3 regions of the Permianibacter fluminis genome follow, and region 3 is predicted to be linked to each of the others. Evidence: predicted binding sites of a transcription regulator. Region 3 holds the regulator's gene; each other region holds the start of a gene.
The links. Region 3 encodes sigma-54, which starts transcription at its own class of promoters, with help from an activator protein. Its sites were predicted from a motif close to ANTGGCATNNANNTTGCTNT; they were not measured.
Positions count from the first base shown of each region.

Region 1: a site for sigma-54 is predicted at 1,776-1,795, ahead of HPT27_RS08340 (pilin). Genes of this name have one in related genera too.
Region 2: a site for sigma-54 is predicted at 1,868-1,887, ahead of HPT27_RS06060 (CmpA/NrtA family ABC transporter substrate-binding protein). Genes of this name have one in related genera too.

Region 1 is NZ_JABMEG010000001.1:1,933,156-1,936,434, reverse strand. It holds gene HPT27_RS08350 (sulfatase-like hydrolase/transferase) at 1-961, opposite strand, end outside; tRNA gene HPT27_RS08345 (tRNA-Thr) at 1,100-1,175, opposite strand; gene HPT27_RS08340 (pilin) at 1,932-2,420, shown strand; gene pilB (type IV-A pilus assembly ATPase PilB) at 2,532-3,279, shown strand, end outside.
Region 2 is NZ_JABMEG010000001.1:1,378,976-1,382,254, forward strand. It holds gene ntrB (nitrate ABC transporter permease) at 1-369, opposite strand, end outside; gene HPT27_RS06060 (CmpA/NrtA family ABC transporter substrate-binding protein) at 366-1,646, opposite strand; gene HPT27_RS06065 (ANTAR domain-containing response regulator) at 2,105-2,671, opposite strand; gene nirB (nitrite reductase large subunit NirB) at 3,238-3,279, shown strand, end outside.
Region 3 is NZ_JABMEG010000003.1:105,832-109,110, reverse strand. It holds gene lptB (LPS export ABC transporter ATP-binding protein) at 1-158, shown strand, start outside; gene HPT27_RS18555 (RNA polymerase factor sigma-54) at 246-1,889, shown strand; gene hpf (ribosome hibernation promoting factor) at 2,171-2,458, shown strand; gene rapZ (RNase adapter RapZ) at 2,649-3,279, shown strand, end outside.

The DNA.
Region 1 (3,279 bases), on a different contig from region 3:
TAAGGAAGTCAATGGCCCCCATTCTTGGGCCGACCACCTCATCGAACCCATATCGCTGATCGATATTTGCAAACAGCCTTTCATCCATAGCGAAGACGGTGCGATAACCTGCGTTATGAAAATCATAAGCTATCGAGCGATCCGTTTTTACCGTCTCAATCGGCGTCAAGTTAAAACGAGCGCCACTATCGACAGCATCAAGTCCAGTCAAAATGCCGGACCAAGATCCAAAGGTCCTCGGTACGCTCGGAACCGAATCAGCGAACCAGTGCATCTGCTCAATTTTTGAAATAAAATTAGAAAAATTCTCTTCGTGATAGCGGCCAAGCTGAAACGGAGAGAAGGAGTCGACACCAATTATTATAACGTTCGGCTGGCTTGTTTTAGCGGCCGGACTGAACCCTGAGTCGATATTATGGCTAATGGTGATTGCGAGCAAAATGGCCGCTGCCGCATAAACCGTTTTCTTTCGATTGGCCAACCACAACGCCACTAACATTGGCACCGCGACTAATAACGACAATATTGCAGCGACCACTATTTCGGTCACGGTATTTCGCAAATATATCGGCACCAACAAGTCGAATCGCGACCCACTGTATATGACGTTGTTGGCAAATCCTATTGCCATCCATGAAAGCAACGTATACAGCAAGAAGGTTGGAACAAAAGTTCGATACCGCCAACTCCGACGCACCATGAAAAATGCCACAGTGCGATAAGTCAACCAAACCAGTCCAGCCCAGAGAATGAACGATAGCAATAGAAACAGCGCCAATTGAGTAGTCAGATAGCTACTGGAGGTCAGCACAGTGACAATGATGTCCAACTGCATACCCTTAGAAGCGGACCCCACCAAGGTCGGCACCAAGAATTGCAAGTAGAATACGAAACCGAGCGAACACAAAGCCAACAACCGCAAAATCAGTAGTTGACGGCTCAATTTAGTGGAAAGGACCATAGCGAGGATTCTGTCTGACCGAGACTAGCGGCAAGGATGACCCAAGCTGCATGTTCAGACAAGGGCGTCCTTTCAACCCTAAGCATGGGCATCGAGTAACAAGAGGACAGATGATCGTTTGAGCTGTGTATGGAAAGATGGTGCCGGGGATAGGAGTCGAACCTACGACCTTCGCATTACGAATGCGCTGCTCTACCAACTGAGCTACACCGGCGTCTTAATGCACGTACCGCGGCGCGACAGTATAAGGACTCGCCTAGGAAGGCTCAAGTATCACATTTGACATTGGTCAGCACATTGTCGAGAAGTAAGCCAAAGCTTGATAGCCACACTGCCAAGCAATTTGAACGCCCGAAGAACTACGACAATCTCTGCAGTTCGGGTCAAAACAACTCGCCGCTTTCCGACCCCGACCGTAGTCCAAACAGGGCGGCACGTGACGTTGTGGAGTAGGTCGTGCTCCAACTGGAGAAGCGTCCATGCTGATAAAGTTGGATATGCGTGGGTTGGCCATAGCCTTGCAGACAGCGGCTCAACATCGTTTTTTTTTGAACCACCTAGTCTTTGGAAAGACTGGCCTTACTTCTAGGGCCCCTCCCCGGATACCCGCCCTGTTTTTAATAGGCCACTGACAAATATTGTCACAAGCTGCCGCGCAATCGAGAAGGGGCACACGCCCTACCCCTAGCGAAGTACGGTATAGGAATACCCGCAATTGTGAGGCACCTCACAAATAAGTCTATGTAGAGAGCAATTTATCTGGGCTGGCGCGTTCCCAGACCGGCAGAATGCTGGGAAGTTGACCCATCAAATATTTGGCACGATACTTGCTGGCGTACTGATAACACTGGTCGGTCGCCCGTACGCTGCATTCGTTGTTGGGGCGTACGAGACGCGCCAGTGGCGGATTTGGGATTTTCACCTATCCTGAATTGACTGGCCATACCTTCCCCTGTGAGGAGCTTTAAACATGAAATCAGTGCAAAAGGGCTTTACCCTTATCGAACTCATGATCGTCGTTGCGATTATCGGTATCTTGGCTGCCGTTGCGTTGCCAGCTTACCAAGACTATCTCAAGCGCTCGAAGGTTTCCGAAGTGGCCGCGGCTGCCGGTGCCTGCAAAATTTCCGTTGCAGAGTTCTTCGCCGCCAACCCGAATACTGTCCCTTCGTCCGCCAATGCGGCCGGCTGCTCGACTGACTCGGCTGGCGTCAGTCAGTACGTTGAACAAATTGCCGTTTCGGGCAATGTCATCACTGTCGAAATCCAGAACATTGATCCGGATTTGTACAACGAACAACTTATGCTGAAGGCTTGCACGAATGCCAGCGGTGGCTTGGCTGGCGGTTCCTGCTCGGATGCTGCTTCCGGCGACACCATCAAGGCATGGCGCTGCTACACTGGAGCATCGGCTAGTCTGTTCAAGTTGTTCCCGGCTAACTGCCGTAACAGCTCGTAAGTTACTGTTGTTTAGGACAAAGGCGAGCTTGGCTCGCCTTTGTTTTTTTAAGATTGTCCATTACCTTTATCTGAAAGCTGCTAATGAAAAGAATCTGTCGGAACAACTGAAATGAGCACACCGGGTACCAAAATGGCCTTGGGCGGCCTGCCACGACGGCTGGTCACAGACGGCATTCTTGAAGAGGGCATCGCTCAAGAGGCGTTGGCTCAGGCGGTTAAGACCAAGCAGCCCTTCGTTAGCTATGTTGTCCAGAATAAGCTAGCCAAAGCTCACGTTCTTGCGAATATAGCGTCCCAGGAGTTCGGCGCGCCGCTGTTTGACATCGAGGCGATGGATCAAGATCTGATTCCAAAGGAACTGGTCGAAGAAGCCATCATCCGGCAGCACCGGACCATGCCACTGTTCAAGCGCGGTAACCGGTTGTTCGTTGCCATCTCGGATCCGACCAATCTCGAAGCCCTGGACAAGGTCCGGTTCCATACCGGCATGAGCATTGAAGGCATTCTGGTTGAGGATGACAAGCTCGGCCGTGCCATCGACAAACTGCTCGATGCCAAGGATGCCGGCAGTTTCGAGGGCATGGATGAGGACCTCGACAACCTCGATATTCAAGGCGGTGATGAGGAGCCGGCCGGCGATGACGGTCAGGGCGCGGACGATGCTCCAATTGTTCGATTCATCAACAAGCTCTTGATGGACGCCATCAAAAAGGGCGCCTCGGACTTGCACTTCGAGCCTTATGAAAAGGAATACCGGGTTCGGTTCCGTGTTGACGGTGTGCTAAAGGAAATCGCCAAGCCGCCGGTCAATCTTTCAAGCCGGCTTGCCGCCCGTTTGAAGGTTATGTCGCGGCTCG
Region 2 (3,279 bases), on a different contig from region 3:
CTGATCGTTCGGACCATTGTCATAGAACGGATCGGCAAACAACGCGGCGGCCGCCTGCCAGGTTGCCAGCGGGCCGGGCAACTCCGGGCGCAACTGTGCCAGCCAGGTCCAGATCATCAGCAGCAGTGCAAGGCCAAGCAGTGGCGGCAATAGCAACTGCGTCAGCGCGCGCAAACGTTCGCGATTGACCTGTGCACGCAGGGCAAACTCCGCTTCGTGTTTGGCCAGCACTGCGGCCCGAAGTGTCGCCTGCTCCGTGCGCTGCTGGCGTTGCCGATGCGTTTGCTCGACGCCGGGATCTGGCGTGTTTGGTGCTGTTGATATTGATGCCACTGCCGGCACCGCGCTCAACTGTCTTGCCGTATTCATGCCGCCACACCTTGCGCGCTGTTGAGGCTGAAGCTGGCAGCGTAACGGGCCGGCTCCTTGCCATCCCAGATCTTGCCGTCGATCAGCTTGCTGCTGCGCAGGACGTCGCTGGGTACCGGGACTTTCGCTGCGGCTGCCGCTTGCTTGTAAATCGCGATCTGGTTGATCTGACTGGCGACGGACAGATAATCCGGCTCGCTGCTCAGCAGACCCCAGCGTCGGTGCTGGGTGAGAAACCACATGCCGTCGGACAAATACGGAAACGTCACCTGACCGTCGTTGTAGAACTTCATGTAGTTCGGATCCTGCCAGCGCCGGCCGATGCCATTGTCGTACTGGCCGAGAAAGCGCGACTCGATCACCTCGGCCGGCGCGTTGACATAGGCTTTGCCGGCAATCAATTTGGCCACGGTCGCGCGGTTGCGCGGATCGTCGATAAACCGCGATGCTTCCAGCAAGGCGGCAGTGAGTGCCCGCGCGGTGTTGGGATGCTGCTGGACAAACGCCGCCGTGCAGCCGAGCACCTTCTCCGGATGATCGGTCCAGATGTCTTGCGAGGTGGCGAGCGTGAAACCGATTTTGTCGAAGATGGCGCGGGCATTCCACGGCTCGCCAACACAGAAGCCGTCCATGTTACCGACCCGCATGTTGGCGACCATTTGTGGCGGCGGCACCACAATGGTTTTGACATCCTGAAACGGATGCACGCCGATGCTGGCCAGATAGTAATACAGCCACATCGCATGGGTGCCGGTCGGAAAGGTCTGGGCAAAGGTGTATTCGCGCGGATTTTTCTGAATGTGTTTGGCCAGCGACTCGCCATCACGCACGCCTTGCTCATTCAGCTGGTTCGACAGGGTTATCGCCTGACCGTTGTGATTCAGGTTCATCAGCACGGCCATGTCTTTCTTGCTGCCACCAATGCCCAGATGCACGCCGTACACGAGTCCGTATAAGACGTGCGCGGCATCCAGCTCGCCATTCACCAGCTTGTCGCGTACGGCGGCCCATGATGCCTCCTTGTTCGGCACAATCTCGATGCCATATTTTTTGTCAAAGCCCATTTGCGAGGCGACGATCACCGACGCGCAATCAGTCAGCGGAATAAAGCCAACCTGTACCCGGGTCTTCTCCGGCTTGTCGCTGCCTGCGGCCCAGGCTTGTCGCTGCGGCAACCAGCCGGCAACGGCGAGAGCGCTGGCGGCCAGCGCCAACTGTTTGCCAAACAGGCGCCGACCGCCGTTGATGACATCGGCGCTGATCCCCGCATCAGCGATCGCTGGCACGCTGGTGACATCGCCTGTTGGCGATGATTCATTGGCGGCGGTGCTATCACTTGTTGCGGCGGTAGTGGCGGGTTCGGCAGCAGTCTTCAGCAGGGCGACAGTCATGGCATTCTCCAAAAATGAAAACGGCGTCCGATGTCCTGCACGTTGCTGCAGGGCATGGGACGCCGTTGTCCGAACTGATGAGGAAAATTCAACTTTGCACAATGAAGAGAGCAAAGCGCATGCCAGCAAACCCGATTTCAGCCGATGCGCGCTTTGCGGCCGGCGTACTGTGGATTGCAGCGGCATGACGACGGCATTTCGGCAAACTCTGCGCACCGCCGTGAAGCAGCTTGCACCATTTCGCGGCCCCAGATTGATCGCGGCGATGCCTGTTGCCGTAACTTCGCTTGTGGCAGTGACTGTGCCTGTGACTGTGACGTATCGCTGCTACTGTGATGACGTTGTCACGACTGCCAACGCTTCAGCAGGTCGCTGGCCACTTCGGCGAGCGAGCGGCGGTTGCGCATGGCTCTATCGCGCAACTTGCGATAGGCCGTTTCTTCATTCAAGCCATCGCGCGCCATTAGCAGGCCCTTGGCAGTCGCCACCGATTGCCTCTCGTGTTGTTGCTGGGTGATGGCGTCAAGTTCGGTCAAGCGCTGCTGGTCCTGGCGGAAACGGGCGGCGGCGATACGCATGATCGGTGGCAATTTGCTGGCATCAATGCCTTCTACCGAGTAAATGCTGACGCCGGCCGCCATCGCCGCGCTGATGCTGGCATCGGAATCGTCGTTGCTGAACATCAACATCGGCCGGGGCGCATGGCTGTTGACCACACACAGTGATTCCAGCACATCGCGTGATGGCGAGGCGGTGTCGATCAAGATCAGATCCGGTTGAAAATCGGCAACCCGGCGCAGCAAACCGATCGCGCCTTCCATTTCCTGCACCGATTCAATACCCGCCTGCCGCAGTGCGGCGACCACCGGATCGATGCGGTCGTTGCTGTCTGCCACCACCAGCACTCGCATGTCATGACCTCCACTAACCCGGCGATCTGCTGCAAGCGACGGGCCGCATCACGTCCGATTCCTTATAACCATCACATGCGCTGCCTGTGGGCATTGGCTTGCGGCAGTCGTGACATTATGTCTTGCAGTGATGTCTCGCCGGGGTGCATCGCAGGCGAGCGGTTTTGGGGCGTGGGCTTGGTGCAAGTGAGCGGATCGTGGTTGGCACTGGTGCACGTGCGAGTGATGAAGCGGCCATCGAGTTCATCACGGTCACCATCAGCAATTCAAATTTGTCACCAGTTCATCTTCGTTTTTTAGCGGGAGAAATGCCGTACGGACTGGCTGTCGCGAGTCACTGCACCGATTCGGTGGCGGATTTGCACCGACAGTGTGCATATTTCTGTTCTATCCCGCTCTTTCGCGCGCGCAACAAGCCGCCGCGACGAGCGCTGCCATCAGCGTTGGCAACGCTGGCATCTGAATTGCAATCCATTTCGGCAAGACAACGGCGTCTTGTGTCCCGACTGGCGATTTCGCTAGCCGCGGCACAAGCGCCGTTTTTGCTTTTTGCGCAGGAGCGGCCGATGAAACAACAACTGGTGCTGGTCGGCAATGGCATGGCCGGC
Region 3 (3,279 bases):
TTCTGATTACCGATCACAATGTCCGTGAAACCTTGACGGTTTGTGAACGCGCGTACATTGTCAGCGAAGGCCGACTGATTGCCGATGGCGCACCGGAAGCGATTCTGGCCAACCAGCAGGTCCGGCAAGTGTATCTGGGAGAACATTTCACGCTGTAAGCCGATCAGATTCTGCAGATTGGTTTATAGTGAAGTTAAGGGCGCCGCGACCACAGACGGCACTGACATGGTAGTCAAACCAGAAGAATGAAACCCTCACTCCAACTACGCATCAGCCAACAGCTTACGATGACGCCGCAATTGCAGCAGGCGATCAAGCTGTTGCAGCTGTCCAGTCTGGAGTTGCAGACCGAAATCCAGCAGGCGCTGGACTCCAATCCCATGCTCGAAGTCAGTGAGCCGGGTGACGAAGCCGACGACGGCTTCGAGGCGGTCGAGCAAGAACAAGCCAGCGAACGCGATCAGAATGAAAGCGCCGCCGATCGCGCTGACAGCGAGGCCGAATTCAGCGGTACCGACTTTTCCGACAGCAATTATGCCGATTCGGACTATGCCGACAGCCGCGCCGGCGAGAGCGACTTTGGCGAGCCGGAATTTTCCAGCAGCGCCAGCGGTAGCGAAGCTGATCGTGAATTGGGGGCTGACGAGCACACACCTGACACCAGCGAAGCTTTGCAACAGCAAGATCTGAATGCGGAATTGCCGGTCGATGCCCAGTGGGAAGATTGGGACTTCAGTTCGCCTGCCGGTGGCAGCGGCAATCGGGAAGGCGATGACGATTACGAATTCCAGGGCGAGACCCGGGAAAGTCTGCATGACCATTTGCGCTGGCAACTGAATCTGACCCCGTTCAGCGACACCGATCGCGCGATCGCCGAAGCCATTATCGACGCCATTGATGACGACGGCTATTTGCGCACCAGCTGCCCGGATCTCTACGAAAGCCTGAATGAAGAAGGCAATCTCGATCTGGACGAAGTCGAAGCCGTGCTGCGGCGCCTGCAGCAATTTGATCCGCCTGGGGTCGCTGCCCGCGATTTGCGCGAGTGTCTGCTGTTGCAGCTGCGGCAGGCCCGCAACGGCAATGATCGGATAAGCCAAGCTGAGCTGATCGTCCGCGACTATTTGCCGTTGCTGGCCGCGCGCGATTTCAAAACCCTGATGCGGAAAACCCGGCTCAGCGAAGATCAGCTGCGTGACGCCATTGCCGCGATACAGCGGTTGAATCCGCGGCCCGGTAGCGCGATGACCCAGAACGCTGCCGAATACGTCACCCCGGATGTCATTGTCAGCAAGAAACGCAATCGCTGGACGGTGGAGCTGAATCCGGAAATTGCGCCACGGCTGCGAATCAACTCCAGTTACGCCAGCCTCATCCAGCGCACCCGCACCGCCGCCGACAACAGCTTCTTGCGCAACCATCTGCAGGAAGCCAAATGGTTCATCAAGAGCCTGCAAAGCCGCAACGAGACGCTGCTGAAAGTCGCGACCTCGATCGTCGAGCAGCAGATTGGTTTCTTCGAGCATGGCGAAGAAGCGATGAAACCGATGGTGCTGGCCGATATCGCCGAGCTGCTTGGCATGCACGAGTCGACCATTTCGCGGGTGACCACCCAGAAATACATGCACACCCCACGCGGCATTTTTGAACTGAAATATTTTTTCTCCAGCCATCTGGCAACCACCGCCGGCGGCGAAGCTTCGAGCACCGCCATCCGCGCCCGTATCCGCAAACTGATCGATTCTGAGGAGGCCAACAAACCCCTGAGTGACAGTCAAATTGCCCAGATTCTGGCGAAGGACGGCATTGTCGTGGCACGGCGCACGGTCGCGAAGTACCGCGAAGCCATGTCCATACCGCCATCCAGCGAACGCAAGACGCTGGGCTGAGCCCGACCGACGTATTGGTCAGGCAACAAGTGTTTAGCAAGCGAGTCTGAGTAGCGACTCAGAAAAGAGGGTCTGGAGCGACACTCCAGAAATAGGTTCCACACCAGGCGCGGCAAGGTTGGCTGGCGTTGGGGTGGGAAAGCAGAACCGGGTTTGACCGGTGTCAACGGGACCAGCTTGAAAAGCCGGCCACCATGCACCATGTTGTAAGTGCAGCCATGATGAGGGAACCGCCGCTGCCAGCGACGACCTTTGATCTGGCGCCGAAAGAGGAAGCCACTATGCAAATCAACCTGACCGGCCACCATGTCGAGATCACTGACGCTCTGCGCAGCTTCGTCAATGACAAATTCGAGCGGCTAAACCGCCATTTTGATCACATCAATAACGTCCATGTCATTCTGAGTGTGGAAAAACTGCGTCAGAAAGCCGAAGCCAAACTGCACGTCAACGGCGGCGAAATCTTCGCTGACTGTGAAGACGGCGACATGTATGCCGCCATTGATTTGCTGATGGACAAACTCGACCGTCAGGTCAAAAAGCACAAGGAAATGCTGCGCGGCCATTGAGCCCCACGCCTCAAGTCCTTGTTTTCATGATGAAAGGTGATTTCAGTAGAAAAAAGGAGCCGACCCGGCTCCTTTTTTTATTCCCTTTCACGTGAGCCGGTCACACCGCCTTTTGCGGCAAATTTCACCAGTTTGACCGGACGTCCGTGCTAAGCTTTTGCCACTCCCCCGCTCTGAAATTGCATGGCTCATGGCTCTGGTTCTGCTCAGTGGTCGCTCTGGTTCCGGCAAATCGGTGGCGCTGCGCGCGCTGGAAGATCAGGGCTATTACTGCGTCGACAATATTCCGGTCAGCCTGATCCCGACCCTGGTGCAGAAAGTCCGGCACGAACACGCCGAGCTCGCCTTTTCCATCGATGCCCGCAACCAGCTGGAAGAGCTGGCCCAGTTTGATCAGGTCTACGAGCAACTGCTCGACCAAGCCAGCCGACCGCTGGTCATTTTCACCGACGCCGAAGAAAGCACCCTGCTGAAACGCTTCAGCGAAACCCGCCGTCGGCATCCGCTGACCCACGCCGGTCTGTCGCTCAATGAAGCCATTGCCCGCGAACGCGAGCTGCTGAGCCCCATCGCGTCGCGCGCCGATTTGCTGATCGACACCACCACACTGTCCAGCAACAAGCTGCGTGAGCTGGTGCTCGATCGGGTGCTCGGCCGGGAAGGCGCGCGGCTGGACATTCTGTTCGAGTCGTTTGGCTACAAGAACGGCGTGCCGATCGACGCTGACTATGTCTTCGACGCCCGCTGTCTGGCCAATCCGCACTGGGACCCGCTGCTGCGCCCGCACTCCGGCCGCGATGAGCCGGTCATTGCCTTTTTCG